DNA from 2 places in the Klebsiella sp. PL-2018 genome. Region 2 is predicted to be linked to the other one. Evidence: riboswitches for the same ligand, from Rfam matches in the RefSeq annotation. Region 2 holds a riboswitch; the other holds the start of a gene.
What was found. A riboswitch is a leader RNA that binds a small molecule or an ion and turns the genes downstream of it on or off. The one in region 2 is predicted to bind cobalamin.
Positions count from the first base shown of each region.

Region 1 (14,695 bases), 1.3 Mb from region 2:
TCCATATCTTTATGGGCAATGAGTCCCAGGAAGCGCTGCTGAAAGAGATGGATAACTGGCCAACCTACTATCCTTATGCCCTGCATAAAGAGCAGATTGTCGACGAAATGCTGCACCACTAAAAAAAGCTCCGGTAAACGCGATGCTTACCGGAGCTATGGTTTTTAACCCGGCTCGCGCTACGCTTAGCCGGGCTACAGGTTTCTCAGGGCGAACTAGCCGGTGTTACGCATGCCTGCCGCAACGCCTGCGATGGTGACCATCAGCGCTTGTTCAACGCGCGGGTCCGGTTTTTCACCTTTCTCTTCCGCCAGACGTGAACGATGGAGCAGCTCGGCCTGGAGCACGTTCAGCGGGTCGGTATAGATATTACGTAGCTGGATGGACTCCGCGATCCACGGCAGGTCGGCCATCAGGTGGGAGTCGTTGGCGATTGCCAGTACCACGTTGATATCGGCGGACAGCAGTTCACGCAGCTCTTCGCCCAGCTTCCACAGTTCCGGTTTCACCAGACGCTGATCGTAATATTCCGCCAGCCACAGGTCGGCTTTTGAGTAGACCATCTCCAGCATGCCGAGGCGGGTAGAGAAGAACGGCCAGTCGCGGCACATGCTTTCCAGCTCGCTCTGCTTGCCGCCTTCAACGACTTTTTGCAGCGCGGCGCCGGCGCCCAGCCAGGCTGGCAGCATCAGGCGGTTTTGCGTCCACGCAAAGATCCACGGAATGGCGCGCAGCGACTCGACGCCGCCGGTCGGGCGACGTTTGGCCGGACGCGAGCCCAGCGGCAGTTTGCCCAGCTCCTGCTCCGGCGTCGCGGAACGGAAGTAAGGAACAAAATCTTTATTTTCACGCACGTAGCCGCGATACATCTCGCAGGAGACGTCGGACAGCTCGGCCATGATGTCGCGCCATTGCGCTTTTGGCTCCGGCGGCGGCAGCAGGTTGGCTTCCAGAATCGCGCTGGTGTAGAGCGACAGGCTGCTGATGGTGACTTCCGGCAGGCCGTATTTAAAGCGGATCATCTCGCCCTGTTCGGTAACGCGCAGGCCGCCTTTCAGGCTTCCCGGAGGCTGAGAGAGCAGGGCCGCGTGCGCCGGCGCGCCGCCGCGGCCGATAGAACCGCCGCGACCGTGGAACAGCGTCAGTTCAATGCCGGCTTTTTCACAGGTCTTAATTAACGCGTCCTGCGCCTGATACTGCGCCCAGGAGGCGGCCATCACGCCCGCATCTTTCGCCGAGTCGGAATAGCCGATCATGACCATCTGCTTGCCCTGAATAAAGCCGCGATACCAGTCGATATTCAGCAGCTGGGTCATAACGTCGTCGGCGTTATTCAGGTCGTCCAGCGTTTCGAACAGCGGGGCGACCGGCAGCGCGAAGCCGATGCCGGCCTCTTTCAACAGCAGATGCACGGCCAGGACGTCTGACGGCGTTTTGGCCATCGAAATCACGTAGGCCGCAATAGAGCCGCGCGGCGCTTCGGAGATGACTTTGCACGTCTCGAGCACTTCGCGCGTCTCTTCGCTTGGCTCCCACTGGCGCGGCAGCAGAGGACGCTTGGAGTTCAGTTCGCGGATCAGGAAGGCCTGTTTATCGGCTTCTGACCAGCTTTCATAGTCGCCGATGCCGAGATAGCGGGTCATTTCGCCCAGCGCTTCGGTGTGGCGGGTGCTTTCCTGACGGATATCGATACGCACCAGCGGTACGCCAAAGGCTTTTACGCGGCGCAGGGTATCGAGCAGCTCGCCGTTGGCGATAATGCCCATACCGCAGGCTTGTAGCGACTGGTAACAGGCGTAAAGCGGTTCCCACAGCTGCTCGTTTTGCGTGATAAGGCCCGCCGGTTTCGGCAGTTTCTGTCCTTTCAGGCGCGCTTCCAGCCAGGCCTGGGTCTCCATCAGCTGCGTGCGCAGTTTTTTCATCAGGTAACGATAGGGTTCCTGAGCGCCTTCCGCGCCTGCCAGCTCACGCAGCTCGTCGGTGCACTCAACCATCGACAGCTCGGAAATCAGCAGCTGGACATCTTTCAGGAACAGATCGGTTGCCTTCCAGCGGCTGAGCAGCAGGACGTGGCGGGTAATGTCGGCGGTCACGTTCGGGTTGCCGTCGCGGTCGCCGCCCATCCAGGACGTAAAGCGAACCGGAACAAAATCGACCGGCAGCCGATAGTTCAGGTTATCTTCCAGCTGTTCATTCAGCTCGCGCAGGTAGTTCGGTACGCCTTCCCACAGGCTATTTTCGACAACCGCGAAGCCCCATTTGGCTTCATCCACCGGGGTAGGGCGATGCTTGCGGATTTCATCGGTGTGCCACGACTGGGCAATCAGCTGGCGCAGACGGCGCATGACCTGATGACGTTCATAGTCCGCAATGTCGTTGTTATCGAGCTGCTTCAGGCAGCTGTTGATCTCGCCCATCTTGTGGATCAGCGTACGCCGCGTGATTTCGGTCGGGTGCGCGGTCAGCACCAGCTCCAGCGACAGGGATTCAACGGCTTGTTTAATAATCGTTTCGTTGAGATTGGGTTGCTCTTTGAGCTTTCTCAGGGTGCGGGCAATCACTTCCGGATTACTGGCCGCTTCGCCTTTTGGCGAAATGCTGTGGTATTGCTCAGCGGTATTCGCTAGGTTCAGAAACTGGCTAAAGGCGCGCGCCACCGGCAGCAGCTCGTCGTTGGACAAGTTTTGCAGCGTGGTGAGCAGCTCCTGGCGGTTGGCTTCATTGCCAGCGCGAGAAGATTTGGACAACTTACGGATAGTTTCGACACGATCAAGAATGTTTTCTCCCAGCGCATCCTTGATGGTGTCGCCCAGCACCTTACCGAGCATACTGACATTACTACGCAAAGCGGAATATTGTTCGTTCATGTTACCCCAGACACCCCATCTCATTTTATTTTGTTATATCCGGCGCTCGATAATTTGAGCAGTGGATAAGCAACCGTCTTTTATAAAGCCACGTAAAAACCCCCACGTCAATTGTTGCGAAATCGCTTCAGCAAACGAATAAATGGCGGCAATTTGCGAAATTTAACTCGGAGGTCGCTTGATAAGCGTTGCTTATGAAAATGTGATAATTGTCACCCTCTCGCGCCGATAAAATCGCACGAGAGAATGGGTATTTATTTAATGCCAGCAAAAATGGTGAACCACCTGAGTGATGAGCTCGCGGGTCGGCTTAATAAAGCGCGTTTCCAGGTACTCATCCGGCTGGTGGGCCTGGTTGATAGAGCCCGGGCCTAACACCAGCGTTGGGCAGAGGGTCTGAATAAACGGCGCTTCGGTACAGTAGTTGACCACGTCGGTTTGCGCGCCGAGGAGTTTTTCGACGACCTCAACCAGCTTATGGTCCGGCGGACATTCGTAACCGGGGATCGGCGGATGCAGTTCAGAAACGGTCAGGCGACCAGGCCAACGCTCGCTCACCGGCGCCAGCGCTTCGTTAAGGAGCCCGTTGAGATCGTTGAGCGTCATTCCGGGCAGCGGACGAATATCCATATGCAGTTCGCAGCAGGCGCAAATGCGGTTGGAGGCATCGCCGCCGTGAATTGCCCCGAGGTTAAGTGTGGGATACGGGACGGTAAACGCGGCGTAGTGATAACGCTCTTTTAAGTCGTCGCGCAGCTGCATGATGCGGCCAATGGCGTCGTGCATCAGTTCAATCGCGTTGACGCCGCGTGCCGGGTCGCTGGAGTGGCCCGACTGCCCCTGAATGCGAACCGCGTTGGACATGTGGCCTTTGTGCGCGCGTATCGGCTGCAGCGACGTGGGCTCGCCGATAATGGCGCAGTCCGGTCGCAGCTGGGTCGTTTCGGCGAAGTAGCGGGCACCGGCCATGCTGGTCTCTTCATCGGCCGTCGCCAGAATATAGAGCGGCTTTTTCAGCTGAGTGAGGTCAACGTCGCGCAGGGCGTCGAGAATAAAAGCGAAGAAGCCTTTCATATCCGCGGTGCCGAGACCGTACAGCTTATTGTCGTGCTCGGTCAGGGTAAAAGGGTCGCGGGTCCAGCGGCCATCATCAAACGGGACGGTATCGGTGTGCCCGGCAAGCAGCAGGCCGCCAGCGCCGTGGCCGCTGCTGGCCAGCAGGTTGAATTTATTACGCGTATCCGGGACTGGCTGAACTTCAACATTAAAGCCGATATCGCGGAACCAGCCTGCCAGTAAATTGATTAAAGACTCATTGCTTTGATCCAGCGCCTCTTCGGTTGCGCTGATGGAAGGTGTGGCGATCAGCGCGCGGTAAATCTCGATAAAGGGCGGTAATTTGTTTTTCATTGTTGACACACCTCGGGTCGTGATAGTATCAATATTAATGCATTATTTGTGAATAAAAATACATTATCGTTGAGCGTAAGAAAACCCATCGAATGTAAGGATGATGCTCTTACGGCTCAACAGGGTGGGGAAGGCAACGGTCTTCCAGGGCAAATATACGTAAGCAAGAAGGTGAAGAGCCCCAATGTTGAACACGCTGATTGTGGGCGCCAGCGGTTATGCCGGCGCAGAGCTAGTGGCCTATGTAAATCGCCATCCTCATATGACCATAACCGCATTGACGGTCTCCGCGCAAAGCAATGATGCGGGAAAATTAGTTTCCGATTTGCATCCGCAGCTGAAAGGCATTGTCGATCTGCCGCTGCAGCCGATGTCCGATATCAGCGAGTTTAGCGCCGGAGTCGATGTCGTTTTTCTGGCTACCGCGCACGAGGTAAGCCATGACCTGGCGCCGCAGTTTCTCGCCGCTGGCTGCGTCGTGTTCGATCTTTCCGGGGCGTTCCGCGTTAATGACGGCGCCTTCTATGAAAAATATTACGGTTTCACTCATCAGCACCCTGAACTGCTGGAGCAGGCGGTTTACGGCCTGGCCGAGTGGAGCGTCGAAAAGCTAAAAGAAGCCAATCTGATCGCCGTACCGGGCTGCTACCCGACGGCGGCTCAGCTATCGTTAAAACCGCTGATCGACGCGGGGCTGCTGGATCTTAACCAGTGGCCGGTGATCAACGCGACCAGCGGGGTCAGCGGCGCCGGGCGTAAAGCCTCTATCGGCAATAGCTTCTGCGAAGTCAGCCTGCAACCCTACGGCGTTTTCAACCACCGTCATCACCCGGAAATTTCAACCCACCTGGGCGCGGACGTTATTTTTACTCCGCATCTGGGCAATTTTAAGCGTGGGATTCTGGAAACCATTACCTGCCGTCTGAAGCCTGGCGTGAGCAAAGAGCAGGTGGCGGCGGTATTCCAGCAGGCCTATGCGGATAAGCCGCTGGTACGTTTATACGATAAAGGTGTCCCTGCATTGAAAAATGTCGTGGGTCTGCCATTCTGTGATATCGGTTTTGCGGTCCAGGATGAACATATCATCGTGGTGGCGGCGGAAGATAACCTGCTGAAAGGTGCGGCCGCGCAGGCCGTGCAGTGCGCAAATATTCGTTTCGGCTTCGCTGAGACGCAGTCTCTTATTTAAGGTGTGATGATGAATCCTTTAATTATCAAACTTGGCGGCGTCCTGCTGGACAGCGAAGAAGCGCTTGAGCGCCTGTTTACGGCACTGGTGAACTACCGCGAATCCCATCAGCGCCCGCTGATTATTGTGCACGGCGGCGGCTGCGTGGTGGATGAACTCATGAAGCAGCTCAACCTGCCGGTGAAAAAGAAAAACGGTCTGCGGGTCACGCCGGCGGATCAGATCGACATTATTACCGGCGCGCTGGCGGGAACCGCCAACAAAACGCTGCTGGCGTGGGCGAAGAAGCACGGCCTGGCTGCCGTTGGGCTATTCCTCGGCGATGGCGATAGCGTCAAAGTGACGCAGCTTGATGAAGAGCTGGGTCATGTCGGATTCGCTCAGCCGGGTTCTCCGGCGCTGATTAACACGCTGCTGGCGGGCGGTTATATGCCGGTCGTTAGCTCCATCGGCGTCACCGATGAAGGCGAGTTGATGAACGTTAACGCCGACCAGGCGGCGACCGCGCTGGCGGCAACGCTCGGCGCAGACCTGATTCTGCTGTCTGACGTAAGCGGCATTCTTGATGGCAAAGGGCAGCGCATCGCGGAAATGACCGCCGAGAAGGCTGAACAGCTGATCGAGCAGGGCATTATCACCGACGGCATGATCGTCAAAGTGAATGCGGCCCTGGACGCGGCGCGGACATTAGGCCGCCCGGTCGATATCGCCTCCTGGCGCCACGCGGAGCAGCTCCCTGCGCTGTTTAACGGCACGCCGATCGGCACGCGTATACTGGCATAATCAATTTATCATTTTGTCGGCCCGGTAAGCGTAGCGTCGCCGGGTAATAAAATTCAAAGATATTAAGGAAGCATGTTATGGCACTTTGGGGTGGGCGTTTTACTCAGGCAGCGGATCAGCGGTTCAAACAGTTCAACGACTCTTTGCGCTTTGACTATCGCCTGGCGGAGCAGGATATCGTTGGCTCTGTTGCCTGGTCCAAAGCGCTGGTGACGGTGGGCGTACTGTCCGCCGATGAGCAGCTACAGCTGGAAGAGGCGCTGAACGTTCTGCTGGAAGACGTGCGGGCTAACCCGCAGCAGATCCTTGAAAGCGATGCGGAAGATATTCATAGCTGGGTGGAAGGTAAGCTAATCGACAAGGTCGGCCAACTGGGCAAAAAGCTGCACACCGGACGTAGCCGTAATGACCAGGTGGCGACCGACCTGAAGCTGTGGTGCAAAGATACCGTGATGGAACTGCTGTCGGCGAATCGTCAGCTACAAAGCGCGCTGGTTGAGACGGCGGAGAATAATCAGGACGCCGTTATGCCGGGCTATACCCACCTGCAGCGCGCGCAGCCGGTGACGTTTGCCCACTGGTGTCTGGCCTATGTCGAAATGCTGGCGCGTGATGAAAGCCGCCTGCAGGATGCGCTTAAACGTCTGGACGTCAGCCCGCTGGGCTGCGGAGCGCTGGCGGGTACCGCCTATGAAATCGATCGTGAACAGCTTGCCGGCTGGCTGGGCTTCGCATCGGCGACCCGCAATAGTCTGGACAGCGTGTCCGATCGCGATCACGTACTGGAACTGCTGTCCGATGCCTCAATCGGTATGGTCCACCTGTCGCGTTTTGCTGAAGATCTGATCTTCTTCAATACCGGCGAAGCGGGCTTTGTTGAGCTTTCTGACCGCGTGACTTCTGGCTCATCCCTGATGCCGCAGAAGAAAAACCCGGATGCGCTGGAGCTGATCCGCGGTAAATGCGGCCGCGTGCAGGGTGCGCTGACCGGCATGATGATGACCCTCAAAGGTCTACCGCTGGCCTACAACAAAGATATGCAGGAAGATAAAGAAGGCCTGTTTGACGCGCTTGATACCTGGCTCGACTGCCTGCATATGGCGGCACTGGTGCTCGACGGTATTCAGGTAAAACGCCCGCGTTGTGAAGAAGCCGCGCAGCAGGGTTACGCCAACGCCACCGAACTGGCGGATTACCTGGTTGCCAAAGGCGTACCGTTCCGTGAAGCGCACCATATTGTCGGTGAAGCGGTAGTGGAAGCCATTGCCCAGGGCAAGCCGCTGGAGGATCTGCCTCTGGCCGATTTGCAGAAATTTAGCCCCGTGATTGCGGATGACGTCTATCCGATTCTGGCGCTGCAGTCGTGTCTGGATAAGCGTGCGGCTAAAGGTGGCGTTTCTCCTCAGCAGGTGGCTCAGGCGATTGCCGACGCTAAACAGCGTCTGGTGTGATCCGCCTGCGGGGCTGCTTTTAAGGCGGTAAATATACGAAGCTCGGGTAACTCCGGGCTTTTTTATGCAAAAAAAAGCGGACACAAGGTCCGCAAAAGTTCACGTTGGCTTTAGTTATCCGGGTAGAGAGGTGATGAGGAAGCTCAATGATTTTCTGAACTTTTCCTCATTTATGGGTTTATTATTGAACAGAAACCTTGATAGGGATAATCGTTCGTTGCTATTCTATCTATCGCCATGGACTATCGTGGCGATGGAGGATGAATAATGAATATTCGCGATCTTGAATATCTGGTAGCGCTAGCCGAACACCGCCACTTCCGCCGTGCGGCGGATTCTTGCCACGTCAGCCAACCGACGCTCAGCGGGCAAATCCGTAAGCTGGAGGATGAACTCGGCGTGATGTTGCTGGAGCGCACCAGCCGTAAGGTTCTGTTCACCCAGGCAGGGCTGCTGCTGGTGGATCAGGCGCGTACCGTGCTACGAGAAGTCAAAGTGCTTAAGGAAATGGCGAGCCAGCAGGGAGAGACCATGTCCGGGCCGCTGCATATTGGACTGATCCCGACGATTGGCCCTTATCTGTTGCCGTTGATTATCCCGATGCTGCACCAGACCTTTCCCAAGCTGGAAATGTATCTGCATGAAGCACAAACCCATCAGCTTTTAGCGCAGCTTGATAGCGGTAAGCTCGACTGCGCGATTCTGGCGCTGGTCAAAGAGAGCGAAGCGTTTATTGAGGTGCCGCTGTTTGATGAGCCCATGATGCTGGCTATCTACGAAGATCACCCGTGGGCGAACCGCGAGTGCGTGCCGATGTCGGACCTGGCCGGTGAAAAGCTGCTGATGCTGGAAGATGGGCACTGCCTGCGCGATCAGGCGATGGGCTTTTGTTTTGAAGCGGGCGCCGATGAAGATACCCATTTCCGGGCGACGAGCCTCGAAACGCTGCGTAACATGGTGGCTGCCGGTAGCGGCATCACGCTGTTGCCAGCCCTGGCCGTGCCGCAGGAGAGAAAGCGCGATGGCGTGGTCTATGTGCCCTGCATCAAGCCGGAGCCGAGACGTACCGTGGGGCTGGTTTATCGCCCGGGTTCGCCGCTGCGTAGCCGCTATGAACATCTGGCGGAGGCCATCCGCGGTAAGATGGATGGCCATTTCGACGCCGCGTTAAAACAGGCGGTTTAAGCCATTTAACGCCGCTACCCGATAGGCTTCCGCCATCGTCGGATAGTTAAAGGTGGTGTTAACGAAGTACTCAATGGTGTTACCACCGCCTTTCTGCTCCATTATCGCCTGGCCGATGTGAATAATTTCGGCCGCGCGCTCGCCAAAGCAGTGAATCCCGAGGATCTCTTTCGTTTCGCGATGAAAGAGGATCTTCAGCGTACCGACGCTCATGCCGACGATCTGCGCCCGGGCCAGATGTTTGAACTGTGCGCGACCCACCTCGTAAGGCACCTTCATTGCCGTCAGCTGCTGCTCGGTTTTACCGACGGAGCTGATTTCCGGAATAGTGTAAATCCCGGTAGGGATATCCTCAATCAGGTGCGCCGATGCCTCGCCTTTTACCAGCGCCTGGGCAGCGATGCGGCCCTGGTCGTAGGCGGCGGAGGCCAGGCTTGGATAGCCAATCACATCGCCGACGGCATAAATATGCGGCAGGGCGGTTTGATACATGCTGTTGACCTTCAGCTGGCCGCGGCTGTCGGTTTGCAGACCGATATTTTCCAGCGCCAGTGAGTCGGTGTTCCCGGTGCGGCCGTTAGCGTACAGCAGGCAGTCCGCTTTGAGCTTTTTGCCGGATTTCAGATGCATGATGACGCCGTCATCAACGCCCTCAATCTTTTCGTACTCTTCATTGTGGCGAATGACCACGCCGCTGTTCCAGAAGTGATAGGAGAGCGAGTCGGACATCTCCTGATCGAGAAACGCCAGTAGACGATCGCGGGTGTTGATCAGATCCACTTTGACTTCCATTCCCCGGAAGATCGACGCATATTCGCAGCCGATCACCCCGGCACCGTAGATGATCACATGGCGCGGTTCGTGATGCAGGCTGAGAATCGAGTCGCTGTCATAAATGCGCGGATGATGGAAGTCGACGTCTGTCGGATGGTACGGGCGTGAACCACAGGCAATCACGAACTTTTCCGCCGTCACCGTTTCCACGGTACCGTCGTGACACTCCAGCGCGATAGTGTGTTCATCAACAAAATGGGCATTGCCCTGCAGGATTTCGCAGTGGTTACGCTCATAGAAACCCTGACGCATATGGGTTTGCTGGTTAATGACGCTGTCGGCATGATTCAGGATGTCGGCGAAGGAAGAACGAAGAAGACGGGAATGGTCGCTGTAGAGGGGATTTTGGTTAAACTCGATAATACGGCTGACGGCATGGCGGAGGGCTTTTGACGGGATGGTACCCCAGTGGGTACAACCGCCGCCGACGTTATGGTAGCGCTCAATGACGGCAACGCGTGCTCCCTGTTTCACCAGCCCCATGGCGGCGCCTTCTCCGCCAGGACCGGAACCAATCACAATTGCATCATAATCCCAAGAGTGTGACATGGCATTACTCACCTGTTTTATACATAAAATAAACACGATGATAACATTCGCCGCGCTTTAACCCAATTATCGTTGTGCTTTTTTGCGGCATAAAAGCAGAAACAGCTCGTAAACAATCATTCACAATCCAGTGTAAACCGATTAGTTCTAATCTCTGGTATAGTGCCGGAAGGGCTTATGGAAGGATTCAGACAACGTGATGGGCGTAAGAGCGCAACAAAAAGAAAAAACCCGGCGTTCGCTGGTGGAAGCGGCATTCAGTCAGCTGAGTGCTGAGCGCAGTTTTGCCAGCTTGAGCCTGCGCGAAGTGGCGCGGGAAGCGGGGATCGCCCCGACGTCCTTCTATCGTCATTTTCGCGATGTCGATGAGCTGGGTCTGACCATGGTGGATGAAAGCGGGCTCATGCTGCGTCAGCTGATGCGCCAGGCGCGCCAGCGTATCGCTAAAGGCGGCAGCGTCATTCGCACCTCTGTTTCCACCTTTATGGAATTCATTGGCAACAACCCGAACGCCTTCCGCCTGCTGCTGCGGGAACGCTCCGGTACCTCCGCGGCGTTTCGTGCCGCCGTGGCGCGTGAAATTCAGCATTTTATCGCGGAACTTGCCGACTATTTAGAAATCGAAAACCATATGCCGCGCGCCTTTACCGAAGCGCAGGCTGAAGCTATGGTCACCATCGTATTTAGCGCTGGCGCCGAGGCTCTCGATGTGGGCCCGGAGCAGCGTCGACAGCTGGAAGAACGCCTGGTGCTGCAGCTCAGAATGATCTCGAAAGGCGCGTATTACTGGTATCGCCGTGAACAAGAAAAAATATCAAATCATTCCGAATAACGTGAAGGACGAGCAATGAAACACTCAGTACAAGATAGAGGTACGCTGCTGCTGGCGCTGATCGCAGGTTTATCCATTAATGGTACCTTCGCCGCGCTGTTCAGCTCCATTGTCCCTTTTTCCATCTTCCCCATTTTGTCGTTGGTGCTGACGGTTTACTGCCTGCATCAGCGCTATCAGAATCGTAGTATGCCCGTGGGTTTGCCGGGGCTCGCCGCTGCCTGTTTTATTCTCGGGGTGCTGGTTTACAGTACCGTCGTGCGCGCGGAATATCCGGACATCGGCTCTAATTTCTTCCCGGCGGTTCTGTCGGTGATTATGGTGTTCTGGATTGGCTACAGGTTACGCAACCGCAAGAACGCGGTCGCTGAATAATCTCTCACCCGGCAGCAGCGCTGTTGCCGGGTTTTCTCGCGTAGCTTTACTTCTTCGTTAGCAGCACGCCGCATTCCATATGATGGGTATAGGGGAACTGGTCGAATAGCGCCAGGCGCGCGATCTCGTGGGTCTCACTGAGCGTTTCCAGGTTCTGGCATAGGGTCTCCGGATTGCAGGAGATATAGAGAATACGCGGATACGCCTGCACCATTTTCTCCGTTTCGCTATCCAGCCCGCTGCGCGGCGGATCGACGAAAATCGTCTCGCACTGATAGCTCTTCAGGTCGATTCCCTGCAGGCGGTTAAACTCCCGCACGCCGTTCATCGCCTGGGTAAACTCTTCCGCCGACATGCGGATAATCTGCACGTTATCAATGTGGTTCGCTGCAATATTGTATTGCGCCGCCGCGACGGACGGTTTGGCGATTTCCGTTGCCAGCACGCGTTCGAAATTACGCGCCAGCGCCAGCGAAAAGTTGCCGTTGCCGCAGTACAGCTCAAGCAGGTCGCCGGTTGCGCCTTTAGTGGCGTCGATAGCCCACTCCAGCATCTGAATGTTCATCGCCGCATTTGGCTGGGTGAAGCTATTCTCAACCTGACGATAGATCATTTCACGCCCGCCAACCGGCAAGCGTTCATCGATATAATCTTGATCCAGCTCGATTTTAGTTTTCGTGGCGCGGCCAATCAGGTGCACATTCAGATTTTGCGCCCGCAGCGCATCGCGCAAGCGCGCCGCCTGCTGACGCCATTCATCGTCGAGCTTTTTATGATACAGCAGCGATATCACGGCCTGGTTACTCAGGGTGGTGAGATAATCCACCTGAAACAGTTTGTGGCGCAGTACCGGGTTATCGCGTACGCCCTCAATCACCGCGGCCATCAGCTGATTAATCAGCTCGCTGGCGGCCGGGAAAGTCTCGACGCGGATCCGGGATTTGGTCTGCTGGTCGAACATAATGTGGTACAGATCGTCGCCATCGTGCCACAGGCGAAACTCTGCGCGCATGCGGTAGTGGCTGACCGGCGAACGAAACACTTCCGGAACCGGGGCGCTAAAAGGCGCCATCATTTTCTGCAAACGGACGACTTTTTCTGCCAGCTGCGCTTCATATTGTTCGGTAGGAAGGTGTTCGGGGGTCATGATGCATCCTGAATAAAATAAGTACGCGGGGATTGTAGGGAAAGCGCCGGGGATGTCCAGCCCTGATGATATAAGGAAATATAACGGTAGAAGTCTGGACATCTATATGTTTCTGATTATAGCATCGTGCTACCGGTCCTATGAGTTAATAGGGAATCCAGTGTAAATCTGGAGCTGACGCGCAGCGGTAAGGAAAAGTGGGATGAGCGCATTATGCAGACACTGCGGCTATTTAGCGGGAAGTCCTCGTCCATTAAACACTCCAAGCCCGAAGACCTGCCGGAATACGTCGCATTTGGTTTCTATCATCGCGTGCTACTGATAGAGCCGGCGGCATCCTTTGTTTATTACGGATGCTTTAAAAATGATTAAAAAAGCTTCGCTGATGACGGCGCTCTCCGTCACGGCATTTTCCGGCTGGGCGCAGGATAGCAATTCAGATACGTTAGTGGTCACAGCAAACCGTTTTCAACAGCCGGTCAATACGGTTCTTGCGCCGACCGATGTGGTTACCCGGGAAGATATCGATCGCTGGCAGGCGAAAGATTTAAACGATGTGATGCGCCGATTGCCTGGCGTGGACGTCGCGCAAAATGGTGGCATGGGTCAATCCTCCTCTCTGTTTATCCGTGGTACTGAAGCCAAACAAGTTCTGGTGCTGGTTGACGGCGTTCCCATGGCCCGACCGGGTATTACAAATAACCCCGATCTGAACCAGATCCCTTTGTCGCTGGTGCAGCGCGTCGAATATATCCGCGGCCCGCGTTCAGCGATTTATGGTTCCGGGGCAATGGGCGGCGTGATTAACGTCATTACGCATTCCGATAAAGAACAATCCAAAATTACCGCTGGGGTAGGATCGAAAGGCTACCAACAATATGACGGTACCCTGCGCCATCGCTTTGGCGATACGGTGGCGACGATTGCGGGTTCTTATGAGGGTAATAAAGGCTTTAACGTTCAGCCCGATTCAACCTGGGATCACGACGGCGACCGCGACGGTTTTCGTAATAAAACGTTTTGGGGCAGCCTCGAGCATAAATTTAACGAGAATGTTGACGGTTTCTTCCGCGGACACAGCTACACCAACAACTCTGATTACGATCTGGGAAGCCCGCCGTATAGCCCGGCCTACAGCGCCGATGAAAGCCAGCTCTATAACCAGAGCTGGGATGCGGGGCTGAACTTTAATTCCGGAATTTATTCCTCCCAGCTCATCGCCAGCTATCAGAAGATAAAGGACTACAACTACAGCAGTATTTATGGCCGTTATAATGATGGGACGACGCTCGACAGGATGACGCAGCGTAACCTGCAGTGGGGCAATAACGTTATTGTCGGTCATGGCTCTGTCAGCGCAGGGGTGGACTGGCAGCAGCAGCGGTTAACTTCATCAGACACGGCGATGTCGGATACCTACAAACGTGACAATACGGGACTGTACCTGACGGGCCAGCAGCAAGTTGGCGACGTGACCCTCGAAGCGTCCGGACGTGAAGACCACGATGAGCAGTTTGGCTGGCACGGTACCTGGCAGACTACCGCAGGCTGGGAGTTTGTCGAAAATTATCGCCTGACTCTCGGCTACGGTACCGGCTTCCTCGCGCCTTCTTTAGGGCAACAGTTTGGCTCCACTCGATTTGGTATCAACGCGAATCCTAATCTGAAACCTGAAGAATCGAAACAGTGGGAAGCTGGGCTGGAAGGGCTCACCGGTCCCGTGGACTGGCGCTTGTCCGCGTACCATTACAAAATTACTAACCTGATTACCTATTATTCCGATCCTGTTACCTATGACGGGGAGTACGACAATATCAATGCCGCGACGATTAAAGGCGTGGAATGGACGGGGAGTATCGATACCGGTATTTTCAGCCATCGCGTAACGTTGCAGTATGTCGATCCGCGTAACGATGATAACGGTGAAGTGCTGGCCCGACGTTCTAAACGACAGGCAAAGTATCAGCTGGACTGGTCCATGTTTGATGTCGATATGGATGTGTCCTGGCAGTATTATGGGAAGCGTTACGATAACAACACCTCCCAGTACAACAATACGCAAAGAATTTTGCC
Region 1 covers NZ_CP077673.1:178,009-192,703, forward strand. The annotation lists gene zinT (metal-binding protein ZinT) at 1-122, shown strand, start outside; gene ppc (phosphoenolpyruvate carboxylase) at 216-2,867, opposite strand; gene argE (acetylornithine deacetylase) at 3,126-4,277, opposite strand; gene argC (N-acetyl-gamma-glutamyl-phosphate reductase) at 4,462-5,466, shown strand; gene argB (acetylglutamate kinase) at 5,473-6,249, shown strand; gene argH (argininosuccinate lyase) at 6,327-7,700, shown strand; gene oxyR (DNA-binding transcriptional regulator OxyR) at 7,968-8,885, shown strand; gene sthA (Si-specific NAD(P)(+) transhydrogenase) at 8,868-10,268, opposite strand; gene fabR (HTH-type transcriptional repressor FabR) at 10,465-11,100, shown strand; gene MKleb_RS00860 (YijD family membrane protein) at 11,116-11,475, shown strand; gene trmA (tRNA (uridine(54)-C5)-methyltransferase TrmA) at 11,522-12,622, opposite strand; cobalamin riboswitch at 12,739-12,921, shown strand; gene btuB (TonB-dependent vitamin B12 receptor BtuB) at 12,987-14,695, shown strand, end outside.
Region 1: another riboswitch for cobalamin. It lies ahead of btuB (TonB-dependent vitamin B12 receptor BtuB); the one in region 2 lies ahead of MKleb_RS22110 (cobyrinate a,c-diamide synthase).

Region 2 (14,695 bases):
GATAGCCTCGCTGACGGACTGAAAAATCCCTTTGCCCTGCGGCTGCTCCGGCGTTTGCCCCGGGGTTAACTGTTCGCTAAGAATGGTGCGAATAAGGGTTTCGAGTTCGGAAGTATTCATTGATGAGTTCCCACGTTAATGGCCGCGATGGCGGCCAGTGCTATGTCCATGTCCTGCTCAACGCTGCCGCCGCTGATGCCAAGACCCCCGATTAATAAGCCGTCGCGCCACAGGGTGTAACCGCCGCCAAAGGTGACCACTTTTCCCTGTAAGTGCGTTTCGAGGCCATAAAGCGCGGCGCCCGGCTGAACGGCGTCGCTCAGCTCATGGGTCGCCGTTTTCATCGCCACCGCGGTCCAGGCCTTTTTCGGCGCCAGCTCGCTGCTGACCAGCAGAGCGTCCGGCATCCGCCAGGTCACGGTTTCGGTGCCGTGCGCGTCAACGATGCTGATCACCACCGGCACCTTTAGCTGCTGCGCGCGCTCAACGGCGGCGCGGGTGAGCTGGTGCAGATCGTGGAATGAGAGGGCCACGGGCGTCGTCTCCTTGCTGCGGCTCGGCTGGCTGGCGGCCAGATAGCGCCGGCTCACTTCGCGGATGATGTTGTTCTGGTGAGCATCGCTATCTTCCGCGCGCGCCAGGGCGTACAGGCAGTCTGATAAGCGATTGATGTAGCGCATCAGCACCTGGCGCACGTTGACTTCCGCCGCCAGCTCAACCAGCCGGCGTTCGGCCCGGCGGGCCAGCGTGCGGGCAAAATGCAGGCGGCTCGCGGCTTCGCAGCGGCCGGGTAAAATAAAGCTGTGCAGCGGTTCGACGCGGGCCATGGCCCGATCGATAGCGGCTTCCAGAGCGGAAATCTCTTCGCTGCTGATGTAGCGCTGTTTCGGCGACGGCCGTTCGCTGTCGCTGGCCAGTTCTGCGCTAAACCAGAAAATTTGCTGCTGGATAGCTTCGAGCAGGGCGCGGTGGTGTTCATCCGCGGCGGTGCAGGCGCACAGGCTCAGCGCGGCGTTCAGTTCATCCAGCGTGCCGTAGGCTTCAACCCGCGGGTGGGTTTTGCTCACCCGCTGGCCGGTAAAGAGTGAGGTGGTGCCAGCGTCGCCCGTTCGGGTATAAATCGCCATAGTCGCTCCTTAACGTGAAAGCGTATCGACAATGCCGACAACGGCGAGGTCGATGGCCTCGTTTGGCCCGGAAAAAACGTGCCTGGCGCTGGAACCGCCGCTGAGCAGCACCAGCTCGCCAACCCCCGCGCCGACGGAATCCACGGCGACTTCATCGCCGGAGGTCGGCGAGGCGGGGAGCTCGCCATCGGCGCTGACCCGCCGCACCAGCAGCAGCTTTTTGCCGACCAGGGAAGGCGATTTTTGCGTGGAGACAACCGCGCCTGTGACTCGTGCCAGATGCATGATTTACTCCTGCTTAATGAGTTCAATATTCCGCGCCTGCGCCGCGTCGCGCGCCAGCGCGGTCACGAGGCATTTGCGGTGGATAACCAGGCGCCCCTGGCCCAGCGGCGCGACGTCGCGATAGCTCAGCACCGAACCCGCGTGCAGGATCAGCGGCACTCCGCGCTCGTCGGTGAAGTTCACCGGCAGGCGGGCCAGTTTTTTAACCGGGATAACCGGCAGCAGCTGGCGGTGCAGGGTGAGCTGTACGCGGAGGCCAAAAGCCAGCGCGTCGTGAATGTTGCGGGCCGCGGGATCGTCGGTTTCCGCCTCCGTCAGCTGGCCCAGCAGGGGCAGGTCGACGAGCAGAATGCGCAGCGACGCGTGCTGGCAGAACAGACTCCGGCAGTCGGCATCGCGCAATTGCGCCACGCTCAGCGTCGCCGTGCTATGGGCGCGACGCTGCAGCCGGGAGACAATCTCCTCCACGATGCGCTGCAGAACTTCGCCGTTCATCGCGGGCCTACCAGCCGGGCAAAGACCTGCGGGTTATCGGCGCCGGCGGCGTTGGCTTCATCGGTATCGATGTGCATTTCGAGGCGCATATCCGGCGAAACGCGAACCGCCACGTTGTTGAAGATCAGCCCGCGCGCGTCGCCTTCAATGGCCACCGAAACTCTGTCGCCGTGGGCGACCCGCAGGATCAGCGCATCGAGCGGCGACATATGAATATGCCGCTGCGCGACGATAACCCCTGACGCCAGCTCCAGCTCGCCAAAAGGGCTGACCAGGCGGATGCCCGGCGTCCCTTTCAGATCGCCGGACATCCTCAGCGGCGCCGCAACCCCCAGGGTTCGGGCATCGGTACGCGAGATTTCCACCTGGCTTACCGAGCGCAGCGGACCGAGCAGGCGCACATTTTTAAGCTGCCCCTTCGGCCCCACCAGGGTGACGGTTTGCTCCGCGGCGTACTGTCCCGGCTGCAGCAGCGCCTTTTTCTCGCTGATGGGATGGCCGGGGAACAGGCGTTCGTAATCCGCCGCCGACAGGTGGATATGACGATTTGAAACCCCCAGCGGGATGGGGCGTAGCCGCATCTCGTCGAGAACTTTGCTGACCGTTGATTCCAGAAGCTGTTTATCCATTACGCTTCACCTCGCTTGCCGGGATGAATGCAAAGCGAGCGCGGCTCACCCTTCTGGCGTGGACATTTTGGATCGAGGCACAGGTTGCAGCTGACCACGCCGTGTTGCTGGGGAAGCTCTTCTGCTGGCGCTGGTGAAACGACATCTGCCGTCCCTGACGCTTCAGGCTCAGGTTGCATGACGGAGGGCGGGGGAGCCTCCGCGCGCAGGATCCCTTCTCCGGGCCTGGCGATGACTTTGTGGGCCACCAGGCCGTTTCGCTGCTCGGCAAACTGTGCGCCGGTGGTGATGGCCGCCTGCACGGAGGCCACATCACCGGTAATTTTAATCACCGTCCAGCCTGAACCATTGGTCTTTTCGAGGGCGACCAGCGTGATAGAAGCGGATTTCGCCATGATATCGGCGCAGCTGATAGCCAGTGCCAGACCACAAACTTCAAGTAATCCCAGTGATTGCTTCACGCGGTGCTCCTTATTCGCCATCAATCAGGCTGATTTCGGTAAAATGGCCTCAACGTCGCTGTGCGGACGCGGGATCACGTGGCAGGATTTCACCTCGCCCACCGCGCTCGCCGCCGCGCTGCCCGCGTCTACCGCCGCTTTGACCGCGCCGACGTCGCCGCGCACCATCACGGTGACGAGGCCCGAGCCAATTTTTTCGTAGCCGACCAGCTGCACGTTGGCGGATTTCACCATCGCATCGGCGGCCTCAATGGCGCCCACTAACCCTTTTGTTTCAACCAGTCCCAGTGCGTTATTCATCCTGCTGTTCTCCTGTTGCTTCGCTATTCAGATCCCGGAAAGGGATCCCTTTGACCAGCCGTGCCGCGTTATTACCGGTGTTGCGATGGGCCTGACTGTCCTGATGATGCATCAGCGTAAAAAGCGGCGCCGATGCGGGTAAATTCTTGTAGTGCACGACCAGCGTATGGCGGTCGCAGGCGATGCCCACCAGCAGCGGCGAGCTGCGCGCCGCCTGCCAGGCGCTGTCCACGACCTCTCCGGCCGGGTGATGCTGGAGCCGGAAAGGGATACCTTCCTCTTCGATACCCAGCAGCACTTCTCGCCACAGGCCGTCGCAGCCGTCGATGACGGCGATCGCGATGGCCGGGGCGCTGTAATTACCGTTCATGCGCAAACTCCTTATGCCAGGAGAGAATCAGGCCGGTGGCCACCGCGTTTCGGGGGCCCTCGCTGCCGCGAATATTTCCCCGTCCGGCAACCAGGCGGTAGTGCGCCAGCGCATCGGTGACCAGCTGCGGGACTTCGAAATCCAGCGACGAACCGCCGACCAGCACCACGAACGGAATATCGCGAATGTTGCCGGTGGGGCTGACCTGACGCAGCGCGCGCAGGGCGTTGGTGACAAAGACCCGCTCTTTGGCGCTGCGGCGAATGGCGCGTACTTTTTCCAGCGCTAAATCGCCGGGCAGCGGCACCAGTTCGTCCGCTTTCACCACGCAGACGCGGGCGAACACGGCGGGCGGCAGCGGCGTGGAGAAGAACTGCACGCTGCCGTCCTCGTGGCGTAAATGGAACAGGCTTTCCACCTTAGCCAGCGGGTACTTCTTGATCTCTTCCGCCAGATAGCGGTCTTCCAGCCCCAGCTCGCGGGCAATAATCATCGTCACCATGTCGCCTGCGCCGGCGAGGTGGGTGGCGATGATGTCGCCTTTGGGGTTGATGATGGAGGCATCGGTGGAGCCCGCGCCGAGGTCGAGGATCGCCAGCGGTCGGGTGGTGCCCGGCGTGGTCAGCGCCCCCAGGATGGCGGCTTCGGCCTCTGCGCCGCCGATCTGCACGTCGATATTGAGCTTCTGCTCGATTTCGCGGGCGATCATTGCCATCTGCAGGCGATCCGATTTCACCATCGAGGCGATGCCCACGGCCTGCTCCAGCGAGAACTCCCCGGCCAGACCGCCGGTGACGCTCACCGGTACCGAGGTATCAACGGCCAGCAGGTCCTGAATAAATATTTCGCTGCTCGGCTTGTTGGTCAGCTCGGCCATGGTCTGGCGCACGTGTTCCAGCATGCCGCCGATATTGGTTCCCGACTCGCCGGAGACGTTATCGAGCCTGCCGCAGCCGTCGACCGCTTTCATGATGGCTTCGGCGCCGGCGGCAACGTCTACGCGTACGCTACGGCCCTGGGCCAGCAGCTCAAGATTACCGGCGGGTATCGCGCGCGCTTTGACGTCGCCGGATGGCGTTTTGACCACCACGGCGGAACGGTTGCCAATCAGCGCCCGGGCCATCGGGACGATGTTTTTCGTCTCCTCGGGGCTGAGGTTAAAGACGGTGGCGATGCCGTAAGGGTTAGAGAGGGTTTCGATGACCTTCCCCGGTACGGCGACCTCAATCGCCGCCAGCATCCCCAGCGGAATGCGGTCGATGTACAGCACTTCGTCAACGATCGGCAGCGGTTTTTCCAGCCGGTTGCTGACTAGCACGCCATCGTCGCGCTGTAAAATGACGCCGGTAATCTGATACCCGGCGCGCAGGGAAGCGTTAATCACGCTGGCGATATCGGCAAAATCGAACGCCGACGATACCACCAGGATATAGGGCGCGTCCGCCGGGCGGGTTAGCAGCTCCTGCGGCGTAATGGTGATGCCTGTGCCAAGCCCCGCGCCGCCGGGCGTTTTCGGGTTATGGCCGATCATGGTCGATTCGGTGATGATGGTTTCGGTAATGGTTTCCATCGCCACATCGCCAATCACCGGCGTCGCTTCGTTGATGCGGATGAGCGAAATATCGCTGACGGCGATCCCGGCGCCTCTGGCGACGAGGGCGAGCGCCTCCTGAATCCCGAACACGTTACGCAACGTGCCTTTGATTCCGGTGGTTTCCGCCAGCGCGCTGTGGGTGATCGTCAGCGCGCCAGCCTCATCCAGGGTCGCCAGGGCGACTTCCGTCGATGAGTTGCCGATATCAATGCCAGCTATATATCGCATCACATACCCCTGTAATTAATCGTCGCCTTTGAGTTTTTTACGCTCGACGTACAGCGTGGCCGCTTCGCGAACGAAAGCGGCGCAAATCTTCGCCTGATAGCGGCTTTCGAGATCGTCGGCGATCGCCAGCAGCTCCTCTTTCGTCGAGCGATAGGGGCGGAGGGCGTTGTAGATTTCAAGAATGCGATCGTCCGGTACCGCGGTCAGCTCGGCGGCGCGCTCGAAGTTCATCGCCAGCCGGTCGCGGCCCGCGTCTTTGGCAATAGAAGCCTGTAAGCGCAGGGTTTCCGGGGTAATACGCATATCCTGGGCGGTGACTTTATTGCTCAGCACGTTTTCCAGCGTAAAGTCGTCCAGCGTTTTATTGGTGGCGGTTTTCACCCATTCCGGGTGCTTGTTCGCCAGCGGGTAGTCGCTGACCCTGGCGCTACGGGACGCGCCGCCAGCCGCCGGAGCCGCCGCAGGCGCCTCGCCCTGCAGGCTGTTCATGCGGCTCAATACGTCGCGTACCATCGATTCAATTGCGTCGGTATTCATGGAGTTATCCTTTATCAAAGCGCCACGCGCAGTTCCTGCGGGTTTTTGCCCGTCACCACGTACTTGGTCTCTTTAATGTGCAAAATGGCCGATTTCGCCTGGTACTTCGGCCGCGCCATCTGGTCATTCAGCGTCGGGACCGGCTGCGGCGATTCGCGTTTCGCATAGCGGGCGGCGTTTTTGCCGATCTGGCGATAGGTTTCCAGGGTCAGCAGCGGCGCCTGCGGGAACAGCTCCAGGTTAGAGAGCGGCGGCAGCCCCTGCTGGTGGATCACCGTGGTGCCTTTCGACTGGATGCCGATAGAGATGCCGGAGCCGCTCAGGCGATTGCCTTCAACGGCGACGAAGGCCACGTCGGAGGATTTAAAGCAGCGAATCACGCGCGCCTTAATGCCTTCTTCTTCAATACCGGCAATGACTTCGCGCAAAATGCTCTTATGCGGGATGCCGACGATATTAACGGTCTGCGCCAGGCCGAAAGCCGGGCCGACGGCGATAATCACTTCGTCCTGCTGGGTGCCCTGACGCGCTTCGCCCACTTCCGTCAGGAAGCCGTCGCCGGCGGGCGGCGTGGCCTGGGGCGCCGCGGAGGCCGCCGGCGCATTAAACGAGACCGGTTTATCGCTGCCCTTCATCTCGCTGAGCACGTCTTCAATTATCTGGCGCAGCAATTTTTCATTAATTTCCATTTCTCACCCCTTAATCAATCTCGTTGGGATCAAGAGCGCCAGGGATGTTTTTAATCTCTTCCCAGCGTTCGCCCTGCAGGCGATAGCCCGTTGCCGGACCGGCATAGTCGTTGACGTCGTTGACGGCCGACAGCACCTGCCCGTCGCCGACGATAATCGCGGAGGTATGCAGGTAGTCCCCGGTCAGCTTGGCTTTCTGGATGTTGAGCATGTCCTGGGCCACGTCGGTGAATCCGCCCTGCGCCAGCGCTTTCACCACTTCCAGACCGTTGCGGTTTTTATTGATGATTTCCTGGGCGAACTTGATGTCTTCGACGATGTTGCGCTCCGGCATATCTTTCGAACCGTGGGCGTAGGTCGCGGCTTCAACTTCTTCATCGGTAATCGGCGGCAGCCCCATTCCGGCAAACACGGCCTGCAGTGCGCGGGCGGCTTTGTTACGGATGGCGATGACGTCCTCTTCGCGAACCGGACGCAAACCGCCGTCCACCTTCAGGTCGCGCTGGATGACGTTGTAGTCGTCAAAGTCTTCGGCATCTTCGTTGGAGCCGGCGAACATGTTGTCGTAGTTCGGCACCGCGGAATAACCGGAGGAGATAAAGTCGGTGCCCGGCAGGAACTGCATCAGCAGGCGCGCGGTACGACGCATATCGGAGTGGGTGAAGGTCTGGTCGTTACTGGAGGCGCACTCCAGATCCAGCGACGAACAGATCAGGTTTTCCGCCAGCACCGCGCGAATGCCGGAAGGCACCGCAGACGGCACGCCGATGCAGCTGACGGAACCGTTTTGCAGACCCTGTACGCCCGCGGCTTTGGTGATGTAGATGCAGCGCGCTTCCAGATAAAGCATGGATTTGCCTTCGGCGTAGCCCATCTGCACTTCCGAGCCGGAGCCGGAGGTAAAGCGCATTTTCAGCCCGCGAGAGGCGTAGGACGAGGCGAGGAAGCCCTTCGACCACGGCGTGTCGTCGCCGTCGGTAAAGACCGGCTCGGTGCCGTAGACGGAGATGGTTTCGGCGTAGCAGGTGTGGCCCAGCATGCCGAGCTTCAGCTCGGTGGCTTCTTCCAGCGAGCACTGCGTCAGCACGCCCGGACGGCCTACCTGCGAGCCCACCAGCAGCGCGATGGCGTTGAACGGCGCATAGCGCGCTACCGCAACGGTGGTTTCCTGTTCGTCAAATCCGCGCCATGCCCCTTCGGCGGCGTCGGCGGCAATCTGTACCGGGTTATCTTTGACGTTGGTGACGTGCGCCTGCTGGGACGGGGTGCGGCGGGCGCGCATTTTCTGCATCGCCATCATCATCTCGACGACGTTCATATGCGAAACCACTTCGACAATTTTCGCCGGCGTCATCGCGGTGGTCAGCGGGACGATTTCGCTGCGTTTAACGTTCGGATCGCACAGCATGTTGGCCAGCTTGACCGAATCCATCGCCATCACTTCTTCGGCGCGGTTCAGGTTGATACCGTAGCGGGCGATAAAGTGGTCGATCAGGTCAAAATCGCTTACCGGTTTCCCGTCCAGCTCGGTCACCGCGCCGTTAACGATTTGAATCGACGGTTTCGGGTCGTTCGGGCTTTCCATCGCGATAAAGCCTTCTTCGATCCACTCCTTAACGAAGCCGTCCTGATTCACAGGGCGTTTCGCCAGTGCTTCAAATCTTTTCGATCTCATGAATCAGCCTCGTGGGTATCAGATGTAGGACGGGCGATCGTTTTTCGGTTCAGCACCGAGGGTCGCAAGGACGGTTTTGCCGATTTCGCGCGCGGAGGTGACCGCCTGGCGGACCGCGCCGGAGTCGCCGGAAATCACCAGAATGGCTTCGTTACTGAAGCTGGTGCCGTGCGCCGGAGAGCTATAGGCCACGACTTCCACGTTGGCTGACTTCAGGGCGGTATCGGCCATCAGCACGCCCACGGAGGCCGGTGCGCCGACGATGATGCCGCAGGCCCGGCCAATCGGCGCGCCGAAGGCTTTTTCCAGCGCGTAGCTGGCGCGAGCGGTGTACTGCAGCTCGATATGCCCGGCTTCGTTGCCGTAAACATCGCCAAAGGTGCGGTCGAGCTCTTTCAGCGCGACTTCGATACCGCGCTTAACGTCGGAAACGTCGTTACCGCCCAAAATAATCAGCGAACCGTGGCCCGCTCCGCCTTTGGTATCGCGCGGCAGCTCAATGCTGACCACTTCGGTATTGGTGGCTTTCACCGCTTCGTCCGCCGCCATAATGTGCGGGCCTGCGCCGGTGCGGGCGCCGAGAATGCCGATGGAGCGATAGCGCTTTTCAAGCTTCATCGCATCCAGCAGGGCGGTATCGACGTTGGCGATAACCAGACCCAGGGTGTCGCCAATGGCGGTCCCGACAAATTCCGTTAAACTGCAGCTTTTTTCTGCCATAGCCGTCTCTCGTATTGGATGGTTTTCAGTAGGGATGGCCTGCTGTTCCGGCGTTGCCACGCGGGCAATCACCTGAGCCATGATCTGTTCCACCAGCTCATTGCTGCTCATTGGCTAATTCCCTTCGGTAAGATTTTTTCTACATCGGTGTGGGGGCGTGGGATGACGTGTACGGCTTTCACTTCACCCACGTTACGTGCGGCGGCGGCTCCCGCATCGGTGGCCGCTTTTACCGCGCCAACGTCGCCGCGTACGATGACGGTCACCAGTCCGGAGCCAATCTTTTCGTAGCCCACTAACATCACATTGGCTGACTTAACCATTGCATCAGCGGCCTCTATGGCTGCGGTTAAGCCTTTGGTTTCTACCATTCCTAGTGCTTCTTGTTGCATAAAGACCTCGCATGGAGTGTTCCGATAGTTGGGACTATAAGAAGATGCGAGGAAAAAGAATGGCTGACTTGAATTTGATGGTGAAAATATAGTGGGTATTGAATAATATAAAATTGCCAAATTTAAATTTAATCTATTGATTTTAATTGTTATTTTTATTTGTTGTTATGTGATTATCTTGTTTTGTATATTCCATATTTACAAATTTGTTCATGACGAATTTAATTTTATCTGCTATGCGAGAAAAACTGATTTGTGATGTTTGTTGGAAAACGATGAGTTGGTTTTAGCAATATTTTTGCATGTCATGGCGATGGCGTAATTGCGAAATCCGCGCGTGAGCAATGCTATTCTGAGTTATTCAATGACAATAATTTGTTATTGATGCCCGAATTTTCCGGGGCCGCCGTCAGCAGGTTGCCAACAATTTGCGGAGCGGAGTTCATATAGTGGGCCCGTTGTACTCTACTGCCAGCAGGAGGTTGGCTGGTCAGGACACGAACTCTGCTAAGAAGGTGTCACCATGAATGATTCGTTAAAAGCGCAATGTACCGCCGAGTTTCTGGGCACCGGGCTGTTTTTGTTTTTCGGCATCGGCTGCCTGAGCGCGTTAAAGGTGGCGGGAGCCAGCCTCGGACTGTGGGAGATATGCATTATCTGGGGTCTGGGGATCTCGCTTGCCGTCTATCTGACGTCGGGAATATCCGGCGGCCATCTCAACCCGGCGGTGACCGTTGCGTTATGGCTATTTGCCTGTTTTCCTGGGCGCAAAGTCTTCCCCTATATTGTCTCCCAGGTCGCGGGCGCCTTCGGCGGCGCGGTGCTGGCCTATGTGCTGTACAGCACTATGTTTACCGAGTTTGAATCCGCCCACCATATCGCTCGCGGCAGCGTTGAGAGCCTGCAGCTGGCGAGTATTTTCAGCACCTACCCGGCGGCGTCGCTGAGCATCTGGCATGCGGCGCTGGTCGAAGTGGTGATCACCTCCATGCTGATGGGGATGATTATGGCGCTGACCGACGACGGCAACGGCGTGCCGAAAGGGCCGCTGGCCCCGCTGCTGATTGGCCTGCTGGTGGCGGTGATTGGCGCGTCAACCGGGCCGCTGACCGGCTTTGCGATGAATCCGGCGCGTGATTTTGGGCCGAAGCTGTTTACGTGGATGGCGGGCTGGGGCGATATCGCGATGACCGGCGGAAGGGATATTCCGTACTTTATTGTGCCGATTATTGCGCCGCTGATCGGCGCCTGCCTCGGCGCGGCCATCTATCGTTATCTGATAGGAAATAACTTACCGTGTAATACCTGTAAATTAGAGGATTAATGCATCCGCTGAAATAGCGAAAAATTTTCATGAACCGGTATCACGAACTGGCCAAAAACGTCTCCCACGGATGGGAGACTTTTGCTATCGTAATATTCTTTTATCGTTGGCGGTAAATGATGATGAAAGGAAGTGAATATTAAAGAAATGTTTTATTTATAACAAAAAATTAACTGAGAGGTTTTATCATGATTTCTGCGAGCACACTGAACTCAGAACTCATTAATAAAATCGCACAGGATTTTGCGCAGGCCACCAGTCTGGCGGTTGTGGTTGTCAATATTCACGGTGATGAAATATCTGAACTGTTTAACTTCACCCCTTTCTGCCAGCTGATGCGCCAGCACCCTCAGCACAGCACCCGCTGCCGGATGAGCGACCGCTGCGGCGGCCTCGAGGCGTCAAAAACCGATCAGCTCTGTATCTACCGCTGCCACGCCGGGTTAACTGATTTTTCCATTCCTCTGGTTATCGCCGGGCACCTTGTGGGCTTCGTGCTATGCGGGCAGGTGCGCTTAAGCAACGATGTAGAACTGGTGGATATCCTCAACGTGGACGACGGCTGGCAGGCGGACCCCGAGCTGCTCAACGCGTTCCGCGACGTGCCGGAGATGGACTACTCCAGAGTGATTGCCTCCGCGGATTTACTGAAGCTGATCGTCGAGAACTGCCTGAAAAAGCAGCTCAACTTTGTGGTGATTAAAGATAATCCCCAGCAGCCGGAACCCACGCGCGCCAGCCGGGTCGCCAGCCCTCACGACAGCAAAATGAAGAAAGCGCTGCGCTACATTGACGCCCATTTATCCGATGAGCTTCGCCTGGAAGACGTCGCCGCCCACGTTTATCTCAGCCCCTATTACTTCAGTAAGCTATTTAAAAAATATCAGGGTATCGGTTTTAACGCGTGGGTGAACCATCAGCGGATGGTGAGCGCCAAAGAGCTGCTTTGCCACAGCGACTGGAGCATCGCCAGCATTGCGCGGAATTTAGGATTTTCGCAAACCAGCTATTTTTGCAAAGTTTTTCGCCAGGCTTATCAGGTCACTCCGCAGGCCTATCGCCAGCAAATTAACGCCAGATCACAAACTGAGTCATTTTAAATGACAATATTTTGTTATTGCCGATTTTTGATATGCCCTTGTATCTGGCTCATTCTAAAATGAAAATATCTCATTCAGAGCAATAAATTGTCATAGCGCAACAAAATAATAATGAGAGAACGATAAGCTGCACCAGTTTTTATTTATTTGATGGGATAGAGTGATATCTGAAATGGCTTTCAGCGCGCCATCGGCGTAATGAAACGGCCTTGGTAATTAAAAATTAAACACGACGGGAGCCATCCAGCTTCCGTAAGATATTCCGGAAATCATGCGAGCCGGGCAGTCCCGCTCGAATCATGACGGACTAAACCGACAGGCGCCAGGGAAGGGGGTGTGAATCCCCCGCAGCCCCCGCTGCTGTGATGCTGACGAACCCATATTTAGCCACTGATCTGCTTAGCGGATTGGGAAGGATGGGAGAGGACGACGCTAAGCCAGAAGACCTGCCTGTCGGTAACAATCAACAACTTCGGTGGGAAGTGGGTTGCTCAGATGCGTACAGTCGAAAGACTGGGAATGCACGCAGCCCTACCACCCGGCACAGGATCGGGGTATGGCAGCCAGGCAGCACGCATTTATTCTCGCAGGTACCGGCAGCGGTTGTGGTAAAACCACCGTTACGCTTGGTCTGCTCAGCCTGTTGAAGCAGCGCGGTATGCGGGTTCAGCCCTGCAAAGTCGGCCCGGACTACCTCGATACCGGCTGGCACACCGCCGTCAGCGGCGTCGCTTCCCGCAACCTCGACAGCTTTATGCTCCCGGAACCGGTGCTCAATGCGCTGTTTTGCGAACGGATGCAGCAGGCGGATATCGCGGTCATTGAGGGCGTGATGGGGCTGTATGACGGCTTCGGTACCGACCCTGGCTACTGCAGCACCGCCGCGATGGCTAAACAGCTCGGCTGTCCGGTCATTTTGCTGGTAGATGGCAAAGCGGTTTCCACCTCTATCGCCGCCACGGTGATGGGATTTCAACACTTCGACCCCAGCCTGAATATCGCCGGCGTTATCGTCAATCGCGTCAACAGCGAATCCCATTATCAGCTTCTCAAAGGCGCCATTGAACGCTATTGCGGGCTGCCGGTGCTCGGCTACGTACCGCGCGTGGAAGGGGTGGCGTTACCCGAACGCCATCTGGGGCTGGTCACCGCCCGCGAGTCGCTGGTCAATCAGCAGCCGTGGCGCGATTTTGCCCAAACGCTGGCGCAAACGCTGGATATTGAACGGCTCCTGGCTCTTAGCCAGCTCACCGCCCTACCCGCCGGGGAGTGGCCCCCGCTGCCGTCGCCCGACGCCGGCGCGGGCCTGACGCTGGCGCTGGCCGACGACGAAGCCTTCAACTTTTACTACCCGGATAACCTTACGCTGCTTGAACGCTGCGGGGTGAATATCGTGCGCTTCAGTCCGCTGCGCGATAGCGAGCTTCCGCCGTGCCAGATGATTTGGCTCGGCGGCGGCTATCCGGAAATTCATGCCGCCGGGCTGGCGGCCAATACGTCGATGCTGGCGCAGCTGCGGGAGGCGCACCGGCGCGGGGTGGCGATTTACGCCGAGTGCGGCGGTTTGATGTATCTCGGCAGCACCCTTGAAGACGCCAGCGGCGACATCTATCCGATGGCCAATCTGATTCCCGGCCACAGCAAGATGGGCAAACGGCTTACCCGCTTTGGCTACTGCGAGGCGCGGGCGATGCGGCAAACGCTGCTGGCGGCGCCCGGCGAAACCCTGCGCGGGCATGAGTTTCACTACTCGGATTTTACCCCTGAGATCCCGGCGGTCCTGGCCTGCCGCAAAGTCCGCGACGGTATGACCCTTCAGCAGTGGTCGGGCGGCTGGCAGGTGGGCAACACGTTCGCCAGCTATCTGCACCTGCACTTTGCGCAGCGTCCCATCATGCTTAACCACTGGCTGGCTGCGGCAAGGAGCGCGCTATGACGCTGCTGGCATGGGGCGTTGCCTGGCTCCTCGATTTTATCATCGGCGATCCGCAGAGCTGGCCGCATCCGGTGCGCTGGATAGGCAACCTGATCGCCGCCGTTCAGCGCGACGTGCGCCGCTATTGCCGCAGCGATGTCGCCCTGCGCGTCGGCGGCGCCGTGATGTGGCTGGTGGTGGTCGGGCTAACGTGGAGCGTCTGCTGGGGCGTGCTGACGCTGGCGCGGACGATTCATCCGTGGCTTGGCTGGCTGGTTGAGGTATGGATGATTTTCACCGTGCTGGCCGGACGCTGCCTGGCGCAGTCGGCGCGGGACGTCGAGCGCCCGCTGCGCGCGGGGGATCTGGCGGAGAGCCGTATCAAGCTGTCGTGGATCGTCGGGCGCGACACGTCGCAGCTTGCGCCGCAGCAGATTAATCGCGCGGTGGTGGAAACCGTCGCGGAGAACACCGTCGACGGCATTATTGCGCCGCTCTTCTTTCTGCTGCTGGGCGGCGCGCCGCTGGCGATGGCCTATAAAGCGGTCAACACCCTGGATTCGATGGTCGGCTATAAGCACGAAAAATATCGGGCCATCGGCATGGTCAGCGCCCGCCTCGATGATGTCGCCAACTTTATCCCCGCCCGCCTGAGCTGGCTGCTTATCAGCCTCGCCGCTCTCCTCTGCGGTGAAGCGGGCGGCCGCGCGCTGCGCATCGGCTGGCGCGACCGCTACAACCACAGCAGCCCGAACTGCGGCTGGTCGGAAGCGGCGGTCGCCGGGGCGCTCGGCATCCGGCTTGGCGGCCCTAACGATTACTTTGGACAGCGCGTGGAGAAGCCGTGGATCGGC
Region 2 covers NZ_CP077673.1:4,712,211-4,726,905, reverse strand. The annotation lists gene pduP (CoA-acylating propionaldehyde dehydrogenase PduP) at 1-120, opposite strand, end outside; gene pduO (two-domain cob(I)yrinic acid a,c-diamide adenosyltransferase PduO) at 117-1,127, opposite strand; gene pduN (propanediol utilization microcompartment protein PduN) at 1,137-1,412, opposite strand; gene pduM (microcompartment protein PduM) at 1,416-1,907, opposite strand; gene MKleb_RS22170 (phosphate propanoyltransferase) at 1,904-2,536, opposite strand; gene MKleb_RS22165 (BMC domain-containing protein) at 2,536-3,018, opposite strand; gene pduJ (propanediol utilization microcompartment protein PduJ) at 3,022-3,297, opposite strand; gene pduH (propanediol dehydratase reactivase beta subunit PduH) at 3,290-3,667, opposite strand; gene pduG (propanediol dehydratase reactivase alpha subunit PduG) at 3,657-5,489, opposite strand; gene pduE (propanediol dehydratase small subunit PduE) at 5,505-6,026, opposite strand; gene pduD (propanediol dehydratase medium subunit PduD) at 6,041-6,715, opposite strand; gene pduC (propanediol dehydratase large subunit PduC) at 6,726-8,390, opposite strand; gene pduB (propanediol utilization microcompartment protein PduB) at 8,409-9,221, opposite strand; gene pduA (propanediol utilization microcompartment protein PduA) at 9,218-9,502, opposite strand; gene pduF (propanediol diffusion facilitator PduF) at 10,026-10,826, shown strand; gene pocR (transcriptional regulator PocR) at 11,015-11,926, shown strand; cobalamin riboswitch at 12,227-12,395, shown strand; gene MKleb_RS22110 (cobyrinate a,c-diamide synthase) at 12,483-13,862, shown strand; gene cbiB (adenosylcobinamide-phosphate synthase CbiB) at 13,859-14,695, shown strand, end outside.